3 regions of the Pseudomonas sp. HN11 genome follow, and region 2 is predicted to be linked to each of the others. Evidence: riboswitches for the same ligand, from Rfam matches in the RefSeq annotation. Region 2 holds a riboswitch; each other region holds the start of a gene.

Region 1 (5,767 bases), 330 kb from region 2:
TGTTGTTTCTGGAGCAGGGGCGTCAACCAATCTGCGTAAATCCAACAAGTTAACGCAAACCTTTGATTTTGCTTGGGGTCAGTTGCATTGTGCGCCCGGCGTCACGGGTATAAACTTTGCAAACTTTACACAGAGGCCACTAGCGGTTCGTTTGGAGCCGTTCAGTCAGCATGAAACCGATTCAGCTGCCCTTGGGTGTGCGTCTGCGTGACGACGCCACCTTTATCAACTACTACCCAGGCGCCAATGCCGCTGCACTCGGCTATGTCGAGCGACTCTGCGAAGCCGACGCCGGGTGGACCGAAAGCCTGATCTATCTGTGGGGCAAGCACGGCGTAGGGCGTACCCACCTGTTGCAGGCCGCGTGTCTGCGTTTCGAGCAGATGGGTGAGCCGGCGGTTTACCTGCCCCTGGCTGAGTTGATGGACCGTGGTATCAGCATCTTCGACCATCTTGAGCAGTACGAGCTGGTGTGCCTGGACGATCTGCAAGCGATCGCCGGCAAGGCGGAGTGGGAAGAGGCGTTGTTTCACCTGTTCAACCGCTTGCGTGACAGTGGCCGGCGCCTGCTGATCGCTGCGTCTACCTCGCCGCGGGAATTGCCGATCAAGCTGGCCGACCTCAAGTCGCGGATGACCTTGGCGTTGATTTTCCAGATGCGCCCGCTCTCCGACGAAGACAAATTGCGAGCCCTGCAACTGCGCGCATCCCGTCGTGGCCTGCACCTCACCGACGAAGTGGGGCATTTCATTCTCACTCGTGGCACCCGCAGCATGAGCGCGTTGTTCGATTTGCTCGAACAGCTTGATCAGGCCTCTTTGCAGGCCCAGCGCAAGCTGACTATTCCCTTCCTGAAAGAAACCCTCGGCTGGTAGCCAACCCACTGTTTTCGCGGCTTCTGGAAATTCCCGGGCGCCAGAAAACCTGCGTTTGAGCCGATGTGGCCACGCAAAAGGCAGGTACGGGGTGTTAAGGGCTTAGATGTCATAGTCCAAACAAGAAGTCACAAAGATCACGATTGAATTTGCAAATCGATGTGATAGAGGGCATAGTCTCGTCTTCTTTACATATCAGCCACGGTCGTGCCCATGCTAAATCGCTTCGCACCCCTCGTGCCCCTCGCACTCGTTACCCTGTTGTTTGGTTGCGCCTCCCACCCTCAGCAGGTGGCAGAACAGCAAAAACCACAGGTTCAAAATCAGGCAAAGTTCGTTGCCGCACAGTCTGCTTCTGTTTATGAAGAAGAGCTGGCAACTGAAAAAGAACTGACCAACTTCTCCGGTAACAAGCCTTACCAGCTTCCCGTTCTGGCCGACAGCATCCTTGAACGTGGCATGTCCCTGATCGGTACCCGTTACCGTTTCGGCGGCACCTCTGAAGCCGGTTTCGACTGCAGCGGTTTCATCGGCTACCTGTTTCGTGAAGAGGCTGGCATGAACCTGCCACGCTCCACCCGCGAAATGATCAACGTGAATGCACCGTTGGTCGCGCGCAACAACCTCAAGCCCGGTGATCTGCTTTTCTTCAGTACGGCGGGTCGTGGTCGTGTGAGCCATGCCGGTATCTACCTGGGCGATAACCAGTTTATCCACTCCAGCAGCCGTCGCAGTGGCGGTGTTCGGGTCGACAACCTGGGCGACAGCTACTGGAGCAAAACCTTCATTGAAGCCAAGCGCGCACTCGCCATGGCCCCGACGACGGTTACCGCGAGCAAGTAAACTTAAAGTGATACTTGAAGTTTGACGTGTAAGCGCTAGAATCCCTGGACATTGTTGTAATCCGTTCGCGCGAGCTTTGCTTGCGCGTTCTGGTTTTCAGCGTTCGGCAGCGAAAGCCGCATCCAGACCAGGATTGTTCTGCCCATGTCGACCTCGGCCCGCCTGATCCTCATTCTTTGCGCCGCGCTGCTCAGCGCCTGCGCAAGTCGACCACCGCCGCCCGCGCCTGTCGCGGTGAAGCCCAAGCCGGTGTTCACCTACTCTACCCAGAATTTTTCGCCAGCGGCCGAAGACGTGCTCTTTCGCGCGTTGGGCCTGGTCGGCACGCCTTACCGATGGGGCGGCAACACGCCAGACTCCGGGTTTGATTGCAGCGGCCTGATCGGGTTTGTCTTCCGCGATGCCGCCGGGATTTCCCTACCGCGTACCACCCGCGAGCTGATCGTAATGCGCGCGCAGGATGTCAGCGAGCAGAACCTGCAGACCGGCGACCTGCTGTTCTTCGCCACCGGTGGCGGTTCCCAGGTCAGCCACGCGGGGATCTACGTAGGTGAAGGGCGTTTTGTGCACGCGCCACAAACCGGCGGTACGGTGAAGTTGGATACGCTGTCCAAAGCGTATTGGCAGAATGCTTACCTGAGCGCCAAGCGCGTGTTGCCGGGCAACCTGGCACGAAATCCGTAAGAAGCAGCGGCAAGTTTCAAGTTTCAAGCCGCAAGGGGAGTGATGCCTGCTTGCGGCTATCTGCTTGAGGCTTGCAGCTCGCCCCTCAACCCACTACCCTTCGCCGCTTGTTCCAGGTGCTCTGTGACCCACGGGTCGACAGAGTGAAACAGGGAAGCCGGTGAGTGAGCGCACTTCTACACAGTGCCGCCGCGATTCCGGCGCTGCCCCCGCAACGGTAAATGAGTCAAGACGCTGCCTTTTGCCACTGTATCGCCTGCGATATGGGAAGGCGCAGCGTTGGCCTGCCTTCAGCCAGCACGTCACTCATGAGCCCGGAGACCGGCCTGCAACATCCAACAGCATCACGGTGGGCGATGCTTGGCTGTCTGTGTTTTCTTTTTTCCTGCCCGCCGTTTTTGTCCAGCCCCAACGGAGAGCTGCCATGACCGATTCCCCCGACCGCGACGAACGCCACTTGGCGCGCATGTTGCGCAAAAAAGCCGTGATCGACGAACGCATCGCTAATTCCCCTAACGAATGCGGCTTGCTGCTGGTGCTGACCGGTAACGGCAAGGGCAAGAGCAGTTCCGCGTTCGGCATGCTGGCCCGGGCCATGGGCCACGGTATGCAGTGCGGCGTAGTGCAATTCATCAAGGGGCGCAACAGCACCGGCGAAGAGTTGTTCTTCCGCCGCTTCCCCGAACAAGTGCGTTTCCATGTGATGGGCGAAGGCTTTACCTGGGAAACCCAGGACCGCCAGCGCGACATCGCCGCCGCCGAAGCCGCTTGGGCGGTGTCCCGCGAACTGCTGCAGGACCCGGCCATCGGCCTGGTGGTGCTGGACGAACTGAACATCGCCCTCAAGCACGGCTACCTCGACTTGGACCAGGTCCTCAGCGACCTGCAAGCCCGCCCGCCGATGCAACACGTGGTGGTCACCGGTCGTGGCGCCAAACCCGAGTTGATTGAAATGGGCGACACCGTCACCGAAATGGGCATGCTCAAGCACGCGTTCCAGGCCGGTATCAAGGCACAGAAGGGCGTCGAACTTTGAATCAGCCCCGTCATTGCCCGGCCGTCTTGATCGCCGCACCGGCGTCCGGCCAGGGCAAAACCACGGTCACCGCCGCGCTCGCCCGTTTGCACCGCAACCTGGGACGCAAGGTGCGCGTATTCAAATGCGGCCCGGACTTTCTCGACCCGATGATCCACGAGCGCGCCAGCGGTGCGCCGGTATATCAATTGGACATGTGGATGGTGGGCGAGCAGGAAAGCCGTCGCTTGCTGTGGGAAGCGGCGGGGGAGGCTGACCTGATCCTCATCGAAGGCGTGATGGGCCTGTTCGACGGTACGCCGTCCAGCGCCGACCTGGCGCGACACTTCGGCGTGCCGGTGCTGGGCGTGATCGACGGCACGGCCATGGCCCAGACCTTTGGCGCATTGGCCCTGGGTTTGGCGCGTTATCAACCGGATTTGCCGTTCGCCGGCGTACTGGCCAACCGCGTCGGCACTCTGCGCCATGCGCAATTGCTGGAAGGCAGCCTCACCGAAGGCTTGCGTTGGTACGGCGCATTATCCCGCGAGACCGGTATCGAATTGCCCAGCCGTCACCTGGGCCTGGTACAGGCCAGCGAACTGAATGACCTTGATGTGCGCCTGGACGCCGCCGCCCAAGCGTTGGGCAGCAGTTGTGAAGTGGCCTTGCCGCCGCCGGTGACCTTTGCCGCGCCGCAAGTGGTCGAGGCCCAGCCCTTGCTCAACGGCGTGCGCATCGCCGTGGCCCGCGATGAAGCCTTCGCGTTCACCTATGGCGCCAGCCTCGACCTGTTGCGGGCGATGGGTGCCGAGCTGAAGTTTTTCTCGCCGATCCATGATCGCCAATTGCCTGACGCCGACAGCCTCTATCTGCCCGGCGGTTATCCGGAACTGCACCACCAGGCGTTGTCGGAAAATACCCCGATGCTCGACGCCATCCGTGCCCATCACGCGGCCGGCAAACCCTTGCTCGCCGAATGCGGCGGCATGCTCTACCTGCTCGACTCGCTGACCGATGTCAACGGCGCCCGCGCCGAACTGGTGGGCCTGTTGCGGGGTGATGCGGTGATGCAAAAGAAACTTGCGGCCTTGGCACTGCAAAATGTCGAACTACCCGAAGGCACACTGCGCGGCCATACCTATCACCACTCCCTGACCACCACCGAATGGCAGCCGATCGCCCGTGGCCTTAGCCCCAATGGCGGACGCGGTGCCGAGGCGGTTTATCGGCAGGGGCGGATGACGGCGTCCTACGTGCACTTCTATTTCCCATCGAATCCCCAGGCGGTGGCCGCGTTGTTCGCGCCCGATCCAGCATTATGAGCGACAACGCCTTCCCCCAGTCTGACCGTGACGCGGTCTACCGTGCCATCGCCGAACGCCGTGACATGCGCCACTTCAGCGGCGGCACTGTCGCCCCCGAACTACTGCACCGTCTACTCCAGGCCGCGCACCAGGCCCCCAGCGTCGGCCTGATGCAACCTTGGCGTTTTATCCGCATCAGCGACCGCTCGTTGCGTGGGCAGATTCAACAACTGGTGGAAGAAGAACGCGTACGCACCGCCGAAGCCCTGGGTGAGCGCTCCGATGAATTCATGAAGCTCAAGGTCGAGGGTATCCACGACTGCGCCGAAGTGCTGGTGGCGGCGTTGATGGATGATCGCGAGCGCCATATCTTCGGCCGGCGCACCTTGCCGGAAATGGACATGGCCTCGCTGTCCTGTGCTATCCAGAATCTATGGCTGGCAGCCCGTGTCGAAGGCCTGGGCATGGGGTGGGTCTCGCTGTTCGACCCCCTGGCGCTCGCCGATCTGCTGGGTTTGCCTGCGGGGGCGAAACCCTTGGCCGTACTGTGTCTGGGACCGGTAGCCGAGTTCTACCCGGCACCGATGTTGCAGCTAGAAGGCTGGGCCGAGCCACGGCCGCTGAATGACATGTTGTACGAGAATGTGTGGGGAGTGAGTCAATGAGTGTGGCCTTGCTGTGTGTCGCTGCCGTCGCGCTGGATGCGCTGCTGGGCGAACCCAGGCGCTGGCATCCGCTGGTGGCGTTCGGCAATTTCGCCGGGCGTATCGAACAACGTTTCAACACCGGTGGCCGCGGCTGGCGCAGCCATGGCGTCACCGCTTGGTTTATCGCTGTAGTACCGTTGACGCTGCTGGCCACGGCGTTGTCGTGGGCGCCTTATATCGGTTGGGTTCTTGAGATCCTGGCCTTGTATTGCGCCCTCGGCATGCGCAGTCTCGGCGAGCATGTGATCCCAGTGGCCCAAGCGTTGCGCAGCGATGACCTGGAGGAAGCCCGCAAGCGCGTGAGCTACCTGGTGAGCCGTCAGACCAGTGAGCTGG
Region 2 (5,767 bases):
CTGGCCAAAATGCACCGTGGCATCCAGCGCCATGCCCGCGTCGTCGATGGAGTTGCGATCAAAGACCTGGTCGAAAAAATCGAACGTGGCGCCCAAGCCATCGTAGGCCTCGTCCACCGCCGCATCACCACTGGCGGGCTGCCCCTCGCCACGCACCAGCGTACCCGGCAGGCTGTCGGAGCCCTCGGCGGTGTAGATCGAGCGGCGCTTGTCGGCCCCCACGGCCAGGGCCATATGTGCCGGCCCTTTGGCGGGCACCGCGACCAGGCGCAGTGAGCGGAACGTGCTGTCCTTGGCGCGGGTGCGCAATGCGACATCCCGTTGCGCTTTATTACCGTTGCGCGCGATCTGGTCGAGCATATAGGGTGGGATCAGGCAGAAAATCGGATTGCGATGCTGCTGGCGAACACACATTGGCTGGCTCCATTTGGCAAATGACAACGTCCGGGTAATCGATTCAGGATAGCCCCGTGGGGTTAACGCGTGTCATCAATTGTCATTAACCTATGTTGCAGTCGTGTTTATCCAAGGAGGACTGACCGATGCCCGCACGTAAAGCCAAAATCGACCTTTCGTACCGCCCAAGGCTCGCCGATCTGCGCCCGTTGATCGCACCGAGTCCCACATTGCTGGAAGCGCGAGCCGCGAAACCCCGTGTTACCCCGGCCAAAGACTTGAAGGACCGAAGCGGCTACGCCGAGGACTTTCTCGGCAGCTTCGGGGTGCCCTGGCCCACGGTTGAAGAGACCTTGGCCGATGATGCACAGAAGCGCCTGGACTACACGCACTTCTCGATAACGATGTCACGCGCCAAAAGGCTTGCGCTGTATGTGGGCGTCAACATCGACGGCGGACAGCACGTGGACATCATCCGCAGCAACGATACCTGGGCCTATGACGGCCGCCTGCCCGTCGATGCGCAGGTGGGTGAAGCGCTGTATGCCAGCAATGGCTTGGATCGCGGCCATCTGGTCCGCCGCCAAGACCCCAACTGGGGCGACTCGGCACAAACCGCCAACCTCGACACCTTTCATTTCACCAACTGCTCGCCGCAGATGAGTGGCTTCAACCAGAAGACCTGGCTGGAGCTCGAAGACTACATTCTCGACAACACCCAACGCTGGAAAGCCCGCGCCACGGTATTTACCGGCCCGGTGTTCGCCGACGACGACCGGGTATATCGAGGCGTGCAGATCCCCAAGGCCTTCTGGAAAGTCGTCGCCTACCTCGGCGACGACGGCAAGCCTTCGGCCAGTGCCTACATGATTGACCAGAGCCGCGAACTGGGCCAACTCGACCTGGTGTTCGGCCAACTCAGGACCTACCAGCGCAGCGTGATCCAGATTGAGCGCCTGACCGGCATCCGCTTCGCCAACCTGGCCGACTACGACGGTTTCAGCAACGAAGAACGCGCCACCGGCACGCGGATTGAAGCGCTGATACAAGGTCCTGAGGACATTCGTCTCTGAGCGGGCGTGCCTCGGGCTATATCGCCCCGCCCTAATCAACTACCATACCGCGCCGGTTCCCAAACGGGACTAATAGGGAATCCGAAGCGCGGTACCCCCGCGCCAATCGGAACTGCCCCCGCAACTGTAGGTGCTGAGCCTGCTCCTTGATGCCACTGGACCTTGTCCGGGAAGGCCGGAGCCTGGCGACGACGCATCAGTCAGGAGACCTGCCGGCCCATGCTCAACTACCAACCGGCGGGGTGTCCGGGAAGGACATTCTTGCCTGTCTCTATCGCAGCGCTCAAGGGTGAATTTCCGAATGACACACACGGTTCACTCGGAGATTGCCCCATGCTGCCACGCGTTACCGCCCTGCTCACCGGCCTGGGCTTCTGCGCCCTGGCCCAGGCCGCGCCCACTCACTACCCGCTGACCGTGGAAAACTGCGGCAGCCGCCTCACCTTTGAGCAAGCCCCGGCCCGCAGCGTGACCATCGGCCAGGCCGCCACCGAGATGCTGTATGCCCTGGGCGTGGGCGACAAAGTGGTCGGCACCTCGCTGTGGTTCAACAGCGTACTGCCACAGTACAAAGCGCAGAACGACAGCATCGAACGCCTGGCCAACAACGAGCCGAGCTTCGAGGCGGTGATCGCCAAGCGCCCGCAACTGGTGGCCGCCGAGTTGGAATGGGTGGTCGGCCCCCAGGGCGTGGTCGGCACCCGCGAACAATTCCATGAACTTAAAATCCCCACCTACCTGCTGCCCTCCGACTGCGAAGGCAAGGACAACCTGGTGGGCGCCGACGGCACGCGGCTGGAGCCGTTCCGCATCAACACCATTTATAAAAGCATCAGCCAACTGGCCGAGATTTTCGATGTACAGGCGCGCGGCCAACAACTGAATGACGAACTCAAGGCGCGCTTGGCCAAGTCCGTCGCCACTGTGCAGAGCAAAGGCCTCAAGCAAGCCAGCGCGCTGGTGTGGTTCTCCAGTTCGGAAATGGCCAGCGACCCTTACGTGGCCGGCCACAAGGGCGTTCCGGAATTAATGCTGGAGACCCTCGGCCTGCACAACGTGGTGCAGTCCGATGAAGAGTGGCCCGCCGTCGGCTGGGAAACCCTCGCCAAGGCCAACCCGACCTTTCTGGTAATCGCGCGCATGGACCGTCGCCGCTACCCGGCCGACGACCATGAAAAGAAACTGGCCTTTTTGCGCAGCGACCCGGTCACGCGCAACATGGACGCGGTAAAGAACAACCGCATCATCATCTTGGATGCCATGGCGTTGCAGGCAAGCATTCGCACGTTTGACGGCCTTGCACAACTGGCGGCCGCCATCGACGGCTACGACCTGCCAAAATGACTCGCACCCTACTCGCCCTGGCCCTGCTTTTGGCCGCTGTACTGGCAGGCGTGGCCATCGGTGAAACCGCTATTTCGCCGCAGATCGTGCTCCAGGTGCTGGCCAACAAACTGTGGGCCGCCGGTTATGTGCTCGATCCCATCGACGAAGGCGTGGTATGGAACTACCGCCTCACCCGCGCCCTGGTCGCCGCTGCGTGTGGCGCCGGGCTGGCAACGTGCGGGGTGATCCTGCAATCGCTGTTGCGCAACCCATTGGCCGATCCGTACTTGCTCGGCATCAGCGCCGGTGCCTCGACCGGCGCGGTGCTGGTGGCGTTGATGGGCGTGGGCGGCGGGTTGATTTCGTTGTCGGCCGGCGCGTTTGTCGGCGCCATGGCCGCGTTTGCCCTGGTGATCCTGCTGGCACGCGCCAGCGGCTCTTCCAGCGGCACCGGCCAGATCATCCTTGCGGGGATTGCCGGGTCACAGCTGTTCAATGCGCTCACCGCGTTCCTGATCACCAAATCCGCCAGCTCCGAACAGGCGCGCGGCATCATGTTCTGGCTGCTGGGTAACCTCAGCGGCGTGCGCTGGCCTTCGGTGTGGCTTGCGGTGCCGGTGGCGGTCTTGGGGTTGGCAGTGTGCCTGTGGCATCGTCGTGCGCTGGATGCGTTTACCTTTGGCAGCGACTCGGCAGCATCCTTGGGTATTCCGGTGCGCCGGGTGCAGTTTATGTTAGTCGGCTGCGCGGCGCTGGTGACGGCGGTGATGGTGTCGATTGTCGGCTCCATCGGTTTTGTGGGGTTGGTGATTCCCCACGCCGTGCGCCTGCTGCTCGGCACAGGGCATTCGCGCTTGCTGCCGGCCAGTGCATTGGGCGGCGCGTTGTTCCTGATTGCGGCGGATGTACTGTCGCGCACGCTGATCAAGGGCCAGGTGATTCCGGTTGGCGTGGTCACGGCGCTGGTCGGCGCGCCGGTGTTTGCGCTGATCCTCATTGGCCGGAGGAATGCGCGTTGACGGTACTGAGCTGCACGGGATTAGGCTTCAAGGTACGCGAGGTCGAGTTGCTGCGCGATATTCACCTGGACGTTCAGCAGGGTGAAACCCTGGGAATTATCGGGCCGAACGGCTCCGGCAAGTCCACCTTGCTCAAGCTGCTCGCCGGCCTGTGTACACCGGCGTCCGGCGACGTGTTGCTGGGCGGCCAACGCCTGTGCAAATTGTCGCGCCGCGCTGTCGCACAACAACTGGCCGTGGTGGAACAGCAGGCCGACACCGACGACGCCATCCGCGTGTTCGACGCCGTGGCGCTGGGCCGTACACCGTGGCTGTCAGCGCTGAGCCCGTGGTCGAGCGAAGACGACGCCATCGTCAATCAGGCCCTGCACGACGTTGACGCCGCCCACCTGAGCCACCGCGCCTGGCGCAGCCTCTCCGGGGGTGAGCGCCAACGCGTGCACATCGCCCGGGCGTTGGCGCAAAGGCCGCAGATTCTGTTGCTGGATGAGCCGACCAATCATTTGGATATCCAGCATCAACTTGGCATTTTGAAGGGTGTGCAAGCGTTGCCCGTGACTACCTTGATTGCCCTGCATGACCTGAATCAGGCGTTGACCTGTGATCGGCTGGCAGTGCTGGATCGTGGTCGCCTGGTCGCCCTGGGCAAACCACTGGAGGTCCTCACACCGCAGCGGTTACAGGAAACCTTTGGGGTGCAGGCGCATTACCTCACCGACCCGTTCGACGGGGCGCAGATATTGCGGTTGCGCCCGATCTAATTGTGGCGAGCGGGCTTGCCACGAAGATCTACAGGAAACGCTGCATATGCGTGGTCTGCCACACAGGGTCCGCGTCCACGTCCACCACCTCAAAACCCTGCCTAGCCCAAAAATCAATCGCTCCCGGCAAAAACGGGTGGGTGTGCAGGTACATCACCTCAACTCCGTCTGCCCGCGCCATCGCCTCCAGCGCACGGTACAATTCGCCCGCCAAGCCAAAGCGGCGAAACGTCGGCAGCACAAACAAACGCACCACCTCCACCGTCTTGCGGCCCTGGTAATTCAACTGCGGGAAGCGCCCGTCATAGGGCAGATAGCCGATGGCAGCGACAATCTGGCCCTCATCGCGGGCAAGCAGAAATTGCCCATCGCCCTGCAGATAGATCGCCTCGAACTGCGCCAGGTCCACCGGCACCCCCGTCGCGCTGAGCTTGGGGAAAAGCTCGGCACGGGCGTGCAGCACGAATCTCACTACCTCAGGGATATCCGCCGCCGTGACCGCCTGAATGATCGGGCTTGAACTCATGCAACGACTATCTGCGTAATCCCCACCACCTGCGCCTGCTCCAGAATTTCATCCGGGCTCGCATCCGCTGGGGGCAGGATCAAGCCATTCTCGGCGTCGCCAAAATGCAGCTGCAGCAAATGCAACGCTGCTTCATGCACGGGTAGATGGGCTTGCTTGAGTTCGAACACATGGGTGCGGGGTTCATCGTTGAACAAGTAGTTGAGGGTGTATTCGCGCATGAGGGGAGTCCTTGTTTGGAGAGGAGCAACTGTTCAACCTGACCAGTTGATCAAGTTTTAAGTTCCCTTTCCATTTGCGCGCTCATAGCGAAGATAGCCATGGGCGCCTGTCCCCACGTTGATAAACCCTCCACGTTCATACATCAGTCGGGCTGGGTTGTCGGGGCGCACGCTCAAACTCAGGTGGGTGCAGTCACTCCCCTGCGCCGCAACTACGTAGGCGTCCAGTAACGCCCGCCCAATCCCCTTGCGCCGGTAAGCTTCGCGGACATTGATCGTGTAAAGCTCGGCGAAACTGTCCTCGGGTTTCCATAACGAGTAACCGACGAATTGACCGTCCAGCATTGCGACCGTCAACCGCTCAAAATTGTCCACCCACAGCGCGAGGTTGTGCTCCACATGCGAGCGCCATCCGGCTTCGTGGGCGGGTTCCCATTGCTGGATA
Region 3 (5,767 bases), 1.6 Mb from region 2:
GTTTCGGCACGGGTCAGCGGCGGCATCAGGTGATCGATGATCACCGCCTGAGTGCGTCGTTTGGCCTGGGCGCCCTCGCCCGGATCGTTGACGATGAATGGGTAGATATTCGGCAGCGGCCCCAGCAGCGCATCGGGCCAGCAGTTCTCCGACAACCCGACGCCCTTGCCCGGCAACCATTCAAGGTTGCCGTGCTTGCCCACATGGATCACGCCGTGGGCGCCGTAGGTGTGGCGCAGCCAGAAATAGAACGCCAGGTAACCGTGGGGCGGCACCAGGTCCGGGTCGTGGTAAACGGCGCTGGCGTCTACTTGGTAACCCCGTGCCGGCTGAATACCGACAAACATCAGGCCAAGGCGCAGGCCGGCGATCATCATGCGACCGTCGCGGCACATTGGATCGTTATGGGGCGTGCCCCAGCGTTCCAGCACGGCTTGGCGATTGGCCTCGGGCAAGCGGCTGAACATCGCCTCGTAGTCATCCAGACTCAGGCTTTGATGGCAAGGGCGCAGGTCGAGGCTGTCCAGGTCATTGGTGACGCCGCCGAGCAAATCGTGGATCAGCGCCGTGCCGCTTTCCGGGAGTGCATCCGGCACTGGATAACCTTCGGCGTGCAACGCACGCAGGATATTCAGCGCCGCCGCCGGCGTATCCAGGCCGACACCATTGCCGATACGCCCATCGCGGGTCGGATAGTTGGCGAGGATCAGCGCGATGCGTTTGTCGGCATTTGGCACCCGCGCCAGCTCGACCCAACGCCACGCCAGCTCAGCGACAAAATCCATGCGTTCCGGCGCCGCTCGATAGCACACCACATCCGACTGGCTGCGCTCGCTGCGCCAGGCCAGGTCCTTGAAACTGATCGGACGGCTGATAATGCGCCCGTCCAACTCCGGCAAGGCAATGTGCATCGCCAAGTCGCGGGGGCCGAGGCCTTGCTCACTGGCCTCCCAGCCGGGCTGGTTGTCCTGGGCGCAGATCGCCTGGATCACCGGGATATTGCGGCGAAACGGCCGCAAATGCGGCGCCTCAGGGCTCGACTGGGCGAAACCGGTGGTGTTGAGGATCACCGCCGCACCCACCTCATCCAGCAGGTCCTCGACCACCGCCAGGCAGGCGGGCTCTTTCAGACTGGCCACCGCCATCGGCAACGGGTTGAGGCCCGCCGCCTGCAAGCGCTGGCAGAACACATCGATAAAACCGGTATTGGCCGCCTGCAAATGGGAGCGGTAGAACAGCACCGCCGCCACCGGCCACTCGGCATTCCAGTCGGCCTGCCAATCATTCAGGCGGGCGTTGGCGTGGCGCGGATGATAAATCGCCGTGCGCGGCAGGTTTTGCGGCTCTTCCCAGACATAGTCGCGGCCCAGGTAGCCACTGGCCAGACAGCGATAAAAATCCAAGGCATTCGCCAGGCCGCCCTGGCGCAGGAAATGCCAGAGGCGATCACGCGCGTCGGCGCCGACGGTGCTCAGTGCGCTGAGTTCCGGGTCCGGGCGATCATCGCCCGGCACCAGGATCAGTTGGACGCCCCGCTCGGCCAATTCCACCAGCCGCTCGATGCCATAACGCCAATAACCGATGCCGCCATGCAGCGAGATCAGAATGACCTTGGCGTGGCGCAGCACTTCATCGACATACAGGTCCACCGACGCATGGTTCTGCACCTGCATCGGGTTGGCCAAACGGAAACTGGGGTAATCCTCGGGTAACTGCTGCGCAGCTTCCGCCAGCAGCGCCAGGCTGGAATCGCCGCTGCACAGGATCACCAGGTCAGCGGGGGTTTGGCCAAGGTCGGCAATATTGTCGTCCGAGACGAAACCACCGGGCTGGGTCCTGAGCAGGTGCATGGGTTAAACGCTGAGGGCGGCGCGCAGTTGCGCTTCGAGGCCCGCCGCGTCGAGGTCCTGTCCGATCAGCACCAGGCGCGTGATCCGCGCCTCATCTGCGCCCCAGGCACGGTCGAAATGCTTGTCGAAACGCGTGCCCACACCCTGGATCAACAGACGCATCGGCTTGTTCGGGATCGCGGCGAAACCTTTGACGCGCAGGATGCCGTGTTGCACCACCAGTTGGGTCAGGGCGTCGAGCAGCAGCGACTCGTCGGCTTGCGGCAGGTCGATGGAGATGGAATCGAAGGCGTCGTGGTCATGATCGTCTTCACCTTCGTGATGATGATCGTGATGGCTGTGGCGATCGTCGATATGTTCTTCGGAGCCGGCGCCCAGGCCAATCAACACGTCCAGTGGCAGGCGACCGCTGCTGGCTTCGATGATTTTCACCGCTGGCGGCAGTTCTTCGGCAACTTCCAGGCGCACCCGGGCCAAGTCTTCAGGGCTGATCAGGTCGGATTTATTGAGGATCACCAGGTCCGCGCTGGCCAGTTGATCGGCGAACAACTCGTGCAGCGGCGACTCGTGGTCCAGGTTCGGGTCGAGCTTGCGCTGGGCATCCACTTGATCCGGGAACGCAGCAAAGGTGCCGGCGGCCACGGCCGGGCTGTCGACCACGGTGATCACCGCGTCAACGGTGCAGGCGCTACGGATTTCCGGCCATTGGAAAGCTTGAACCAACGGCTTTGGCAAGGCCAGGCCTGAGGTTTCGATGAGGATATGGTCGAGGTCGCCGCGACGGGCAACCAATTCGCGCATCACCGGGAAGAATTCTTCCTGCACGGTGCAGCACAGGCAGCCGTTGGCCAGTTCATAGACGCGGCCGTTGGCTTCTTCTTCGGTGCAACCGATGGAGCACTGCTTGAGGATTTCACCGTCAATGCCCAGCTCGCCAAATTCATTGACGATCACCGCGATGCGACGGCCCTGGGCGTTGTCGAGCATGTGGCGCAGCAAGGTGGTTTTGCCCGAGCCCAGGAAGCCGGTGACGATGGTGACGGGGAGTTTGGCCAGTGTTTTCATCGGATGCCCTTTGGGGCGGGCATACGGGACGATAGGCCCTGCGACGGCGCGCAGCAGCGGATTTCGTCACCGGATCACCCCGCCCGGTTGAATTTAAAATCGGTTGCGAGGCAGGTCTCCTGGCTTGGGGCTTGCAGGTCTTGCGACCGGCGCTGACTGCGCCTTCCCGCCTTGTCGGCAGTGGCGTGGCAGTCAGCTGAACCCTTTACAGTTGCGGGGGCAGCCGCGGCTTGGACCGCGTTCCCTTCTTAGCTTCGGCCTGGGCTGAAGAACCTCGAGGGTGCAAGGCTACGCAGTGCTTGGGGGATGGTCAATGATGGGGTTTGGGTTGGTGTACATATCCGTTATTTGGGTGATGGCGGGTATTGGTTCCGCCCTTACCTAAACAACGGATATGCCCCCAACAACCCAATTGACTCCCCTCCCGCCCCCATGCTCTCCTACACATCTTGTTTCGGGTGCCCCTCACAGGGTGAAACGGGAAACCGGTGCGTCATAGCGATATGACCAGTCCGGTGCTGCCCCCGCAACGGTAAGCGAGCGAAGTGTCAGATCCACTGTGCCTCCAAGGCATGGGAAGGCGATGCTTAATAGGCGCAATGCCCCTCGCAAGCCCGGAGACCGGCCCGAAAAAATCAGATAACAAACCCGCGGTGGGCGGGCGCTGTTCAAACCCTGCGTGCCCGGCTCGCGGGGTTTTCATGCGCTCGTTTCACCCTGACACCTGAAAGGGACGCGCCATGTCGATCATCAGCAGCACCTCGCACACCGCCAGCACCGCCACCCTGAGCCAACGCCTGACCGCCGCCATCGGCGCGTCAATCCTGGGCGCATGCCTGGTGTACTTCGCCGGTTTCTCGCACATCGAGGCGGTGCACAACGCTGCTCACGATACCCGCCACAGCGCCGCGTTCCCGTGCCACTGAGACCTGCCGACATGATCAAGCGTATTGCGCAAACCGCAGGCTTCACCGGTCTATTGGCTGCCCTGCTGCTGACACTGCTGCAAAGCTTATGGGTCGCCCCGCTGATTCTGCAGGCGGAAACCTTTGAAAAGGCCCCGGCTGCCACCCAAGTGGTGCATGAGCACGCTGCCGGCACCGCGGCTCATACCCATGATGCCGAAGCCTGGGAGCCGGAGGATGGCTGGCAGCGCGTGCTGTCGACCACGGGCGGCAACCTGGTAGTCGCTGTAGGTTTTGCACTGATGCTCGCCGGTCTGTACACCTTGCGTGCGCCAACCCGCACTGCCCAAGGCCTGCTGTGGGGCCTGGCCGGTTACGCAACCTTCGTGCTGGCGCCGACGATGGGCCTGCCGCCCGAACTGCCAGGCACAGCCGCCGCTGACCTCGCGCAACGCCAAATCTGGTGGATTGGCACCGCCGCCTCGACCGCCGTCGGTATCGCGCTGATCGCATTCGGACGCAACTGGTTGTTGAAGGCCCTGGGAGTGGCGATTCTGGTAGTGCCGCACGTGATCGGCGCACCACAGCCGGAAGTGCACTCGATGCTGGCCCCGGAGGCCCTGGAAGCGCAATTCAAGATCGCGTCGCAGCTGACCAACGTGGCGTTTTGGCTGGCCCTGGGCCTGATCAGCGCCTGGCTGTTCCGTCGTAACCGCGACGATCAATACTCGGTATGACGTTAGTGGTTGGCCTGGGTTGCCAGCGGGGCTGTAACAGTCACGCCTTGCTGGCCCTGATTGATACCGCCCTCGCCGAGGGCGGTATCGAGCGCAGCCAAATCACCGCACTGGCGAGTATCGACCGCAAGCGGGATGAACCAGGATTACTGGCGGTTGCCGCGCTTTTGAAACTGCCATTACAGTGCTTCAGCGTGGAACGCCTGGCGGTTTACACAGACCGGCTGAGCCATAAATCCGACATCGCTTTTGCCCATACCGGTTGCTACGGCATCGCTGAAAGCGCCGCACTGGCCCTTGCTGAACAGCTTGCCAATGCCCCCGCCCGCCTGTTGATCACCCGCAAAAAAACCGCCCACGCCACCTTTGCCTTGGCATGCGCGGGTTGAAAACCCGATAATCGCTCCTCTCGATCATGAGCAACTTTCATGCTCACGCGTTTTTCACCAGGATTATCCCATGACCGTCTACTTCATCGGCGCAGGTCCCGGCGACCCGGAATTGATCACCGTCAAAGGCCAGCGGCTGATCCGTAGTTGCCCGGTGATCATCTATGCCGGCTCGCTGGTGCCGGCAGCTGTACTTGAAGGTCATCAGGCGGAAACGGTGGTCAACAGCGCCGAACTGCACTTGGAACAGATCATTGATCTGATCAAGGCCGCCGATGCCAAAGGCCAGGATGTGGCGCGCGTCCATTCCGGCGACCCCAGCCTGTATGGCGCCATTGGCGAACAGATCCGCCACCTGCGGGAATTGGGCATCCCCTTCCAGATCATCCCTGGAGTCACCGCCGTGGCCGCCTGCGCGGCGCTGCTGGAAACCGAGCTGACCCTGCCGGACATCGCCCAGAGCGTGATCCTGACCCGCTATGCCGATAAGACCAGCATGCCCGCCGGTGAGGCTTTCGACTGCCTGGCCCGACATGGCACCACCATGGCGATTCACCTGGGGGTCAATCATCTGGACAAGATCGTCGCTGAACTGCTGCCTCACTACGGCGCGGATTGCCCGATTGCCGTGGTGCACCGGGCAACCTGGCCGGATCAGGATTGGGCGGTGGGAAACTTAAGTGATATTGCCGAGAAAGTGGCGGCCAAGGGCTTTCGACGCACGGCGTTGATTGTGGTGGGCCGGGTGTTGGCCAGCGACAGCTTCAGTGAGTCGTCGCTGTACCGGGCGGGGCATGCCCATCTTTACCGCCCTTGAAACA

What was found. Region 2 has a riboswitch for cobalamin ahead of LVW35_RS19160 (ABC transporter substrate-binding protein). Riboswitches for the same ligand answer to the same signal wherever they lie in the genome.
Positions count from the first base shown of each region.
Region 1: another riboswitch for cobalamin. It lies ahead of cobO (cob(I)yrinic acid a,c-diamide adenosyltransferase); the one in region 2 lies ahead of LVW35_RS19160 (ABC transporter substrate-binding protein).
Region 3: another riboswitch for cobalamin. It lies ahead of cobW (cobalamin biosynthesis protein CobW); the one in region 2 lies ahead of LVW35_RS19160 (ABC transporter substrate-binding protein).

Region 1 is NZ_CP089985.1:4,552,322-4,558,088, reverse strand. It holds gene hda (DnaA regulatory inactivator Hda) at 171-875, shown strand; gene LVW35_RS20725 (C40 family peptidase) at 1,089-1,718, shown strand; gene LVW35_RS20720 (C40 family peptidase) at 1,863-2,402, shown strand; cobalamin riboswitch at 2,500-2,746, shown strand; gene cobO (cob(I)yrinic acid a,c-diamide adenosyltransferase) at 2,827-3,438, shown strand; gene LVW35_RS20710 (cobyrinate a,c-diamide synthase) at 3,435-4,742, shown strand; gene bluB (5,6-dimethylbenzimidazole synthase) at 4,739-5,389, shown strand; gene cbiB (adenosylcobinamide-phosphate synthase CbiB) at 5,386-5,767, shown strand, end outside.
Region 2 is NZ_CP089985.1:4,218,681-4,224,447, forward strand. It holds gene LVW35_RS19150 (M4 family metallopeptidase) at 1-414, opposite strand, end outside; gene LVW35_RS19155 (DNA/RNA non-specific endonuclease) at 543-1,469, shown strand; cobalamin riboswitch at 1,506-1,700, shown strand; gene LVW35_RS19160 (ABC transporter substrate-binding protein) at 1,803-2,813, shown strand; gene LVW35_RS19165 (FecCD family ABC transporter permease) at 2,810-3,814, shown strand; gene LVW35_RS19170 (ABC transporter ATP-binding protein) at 3,811-4,575, shown strand; gene LVW35_RS19175 (GNAT family N-acetyltransferase) at 4,604-5,101, opposite strand; gene LVW35_RS19180 (hypothetical protein) at 5,098-5,322, opposite strand; gene LVW35_RS19185 (GNAT family N-acetyltransferase) at 5,380-5,767, opposite strand, start outside.
Region 3 is NZ_CP089985.1:2,641,868-2,647,634, reverse strand. It holds gene cobN (cobaltochelatase subunit CobN) at 1-1,850, opposite strand, end outside; gene cobW (cobalamin biosynthesis protein CobW) at 1,854-2,915, opposite strand; cobalamin riboswitch at 3,008-3,207, opposite strand; cobalamin riboswitch at 3,355-3,559, shown strand; gene LVW35_RS12010 (CbtB domain-containing protein) at 3,656-3,841, shown strand; gene LVW35_RS12005 (CbtA family protein) at 3,853-4,557, shown strand; gene LVW35_RS12000 (cobalamin biosynthesis protein) at 4,554-4,946, shown strand; gene cobM (precorrin-4 C(11)-methyltransferase) at 5,017-5,763, shown strand.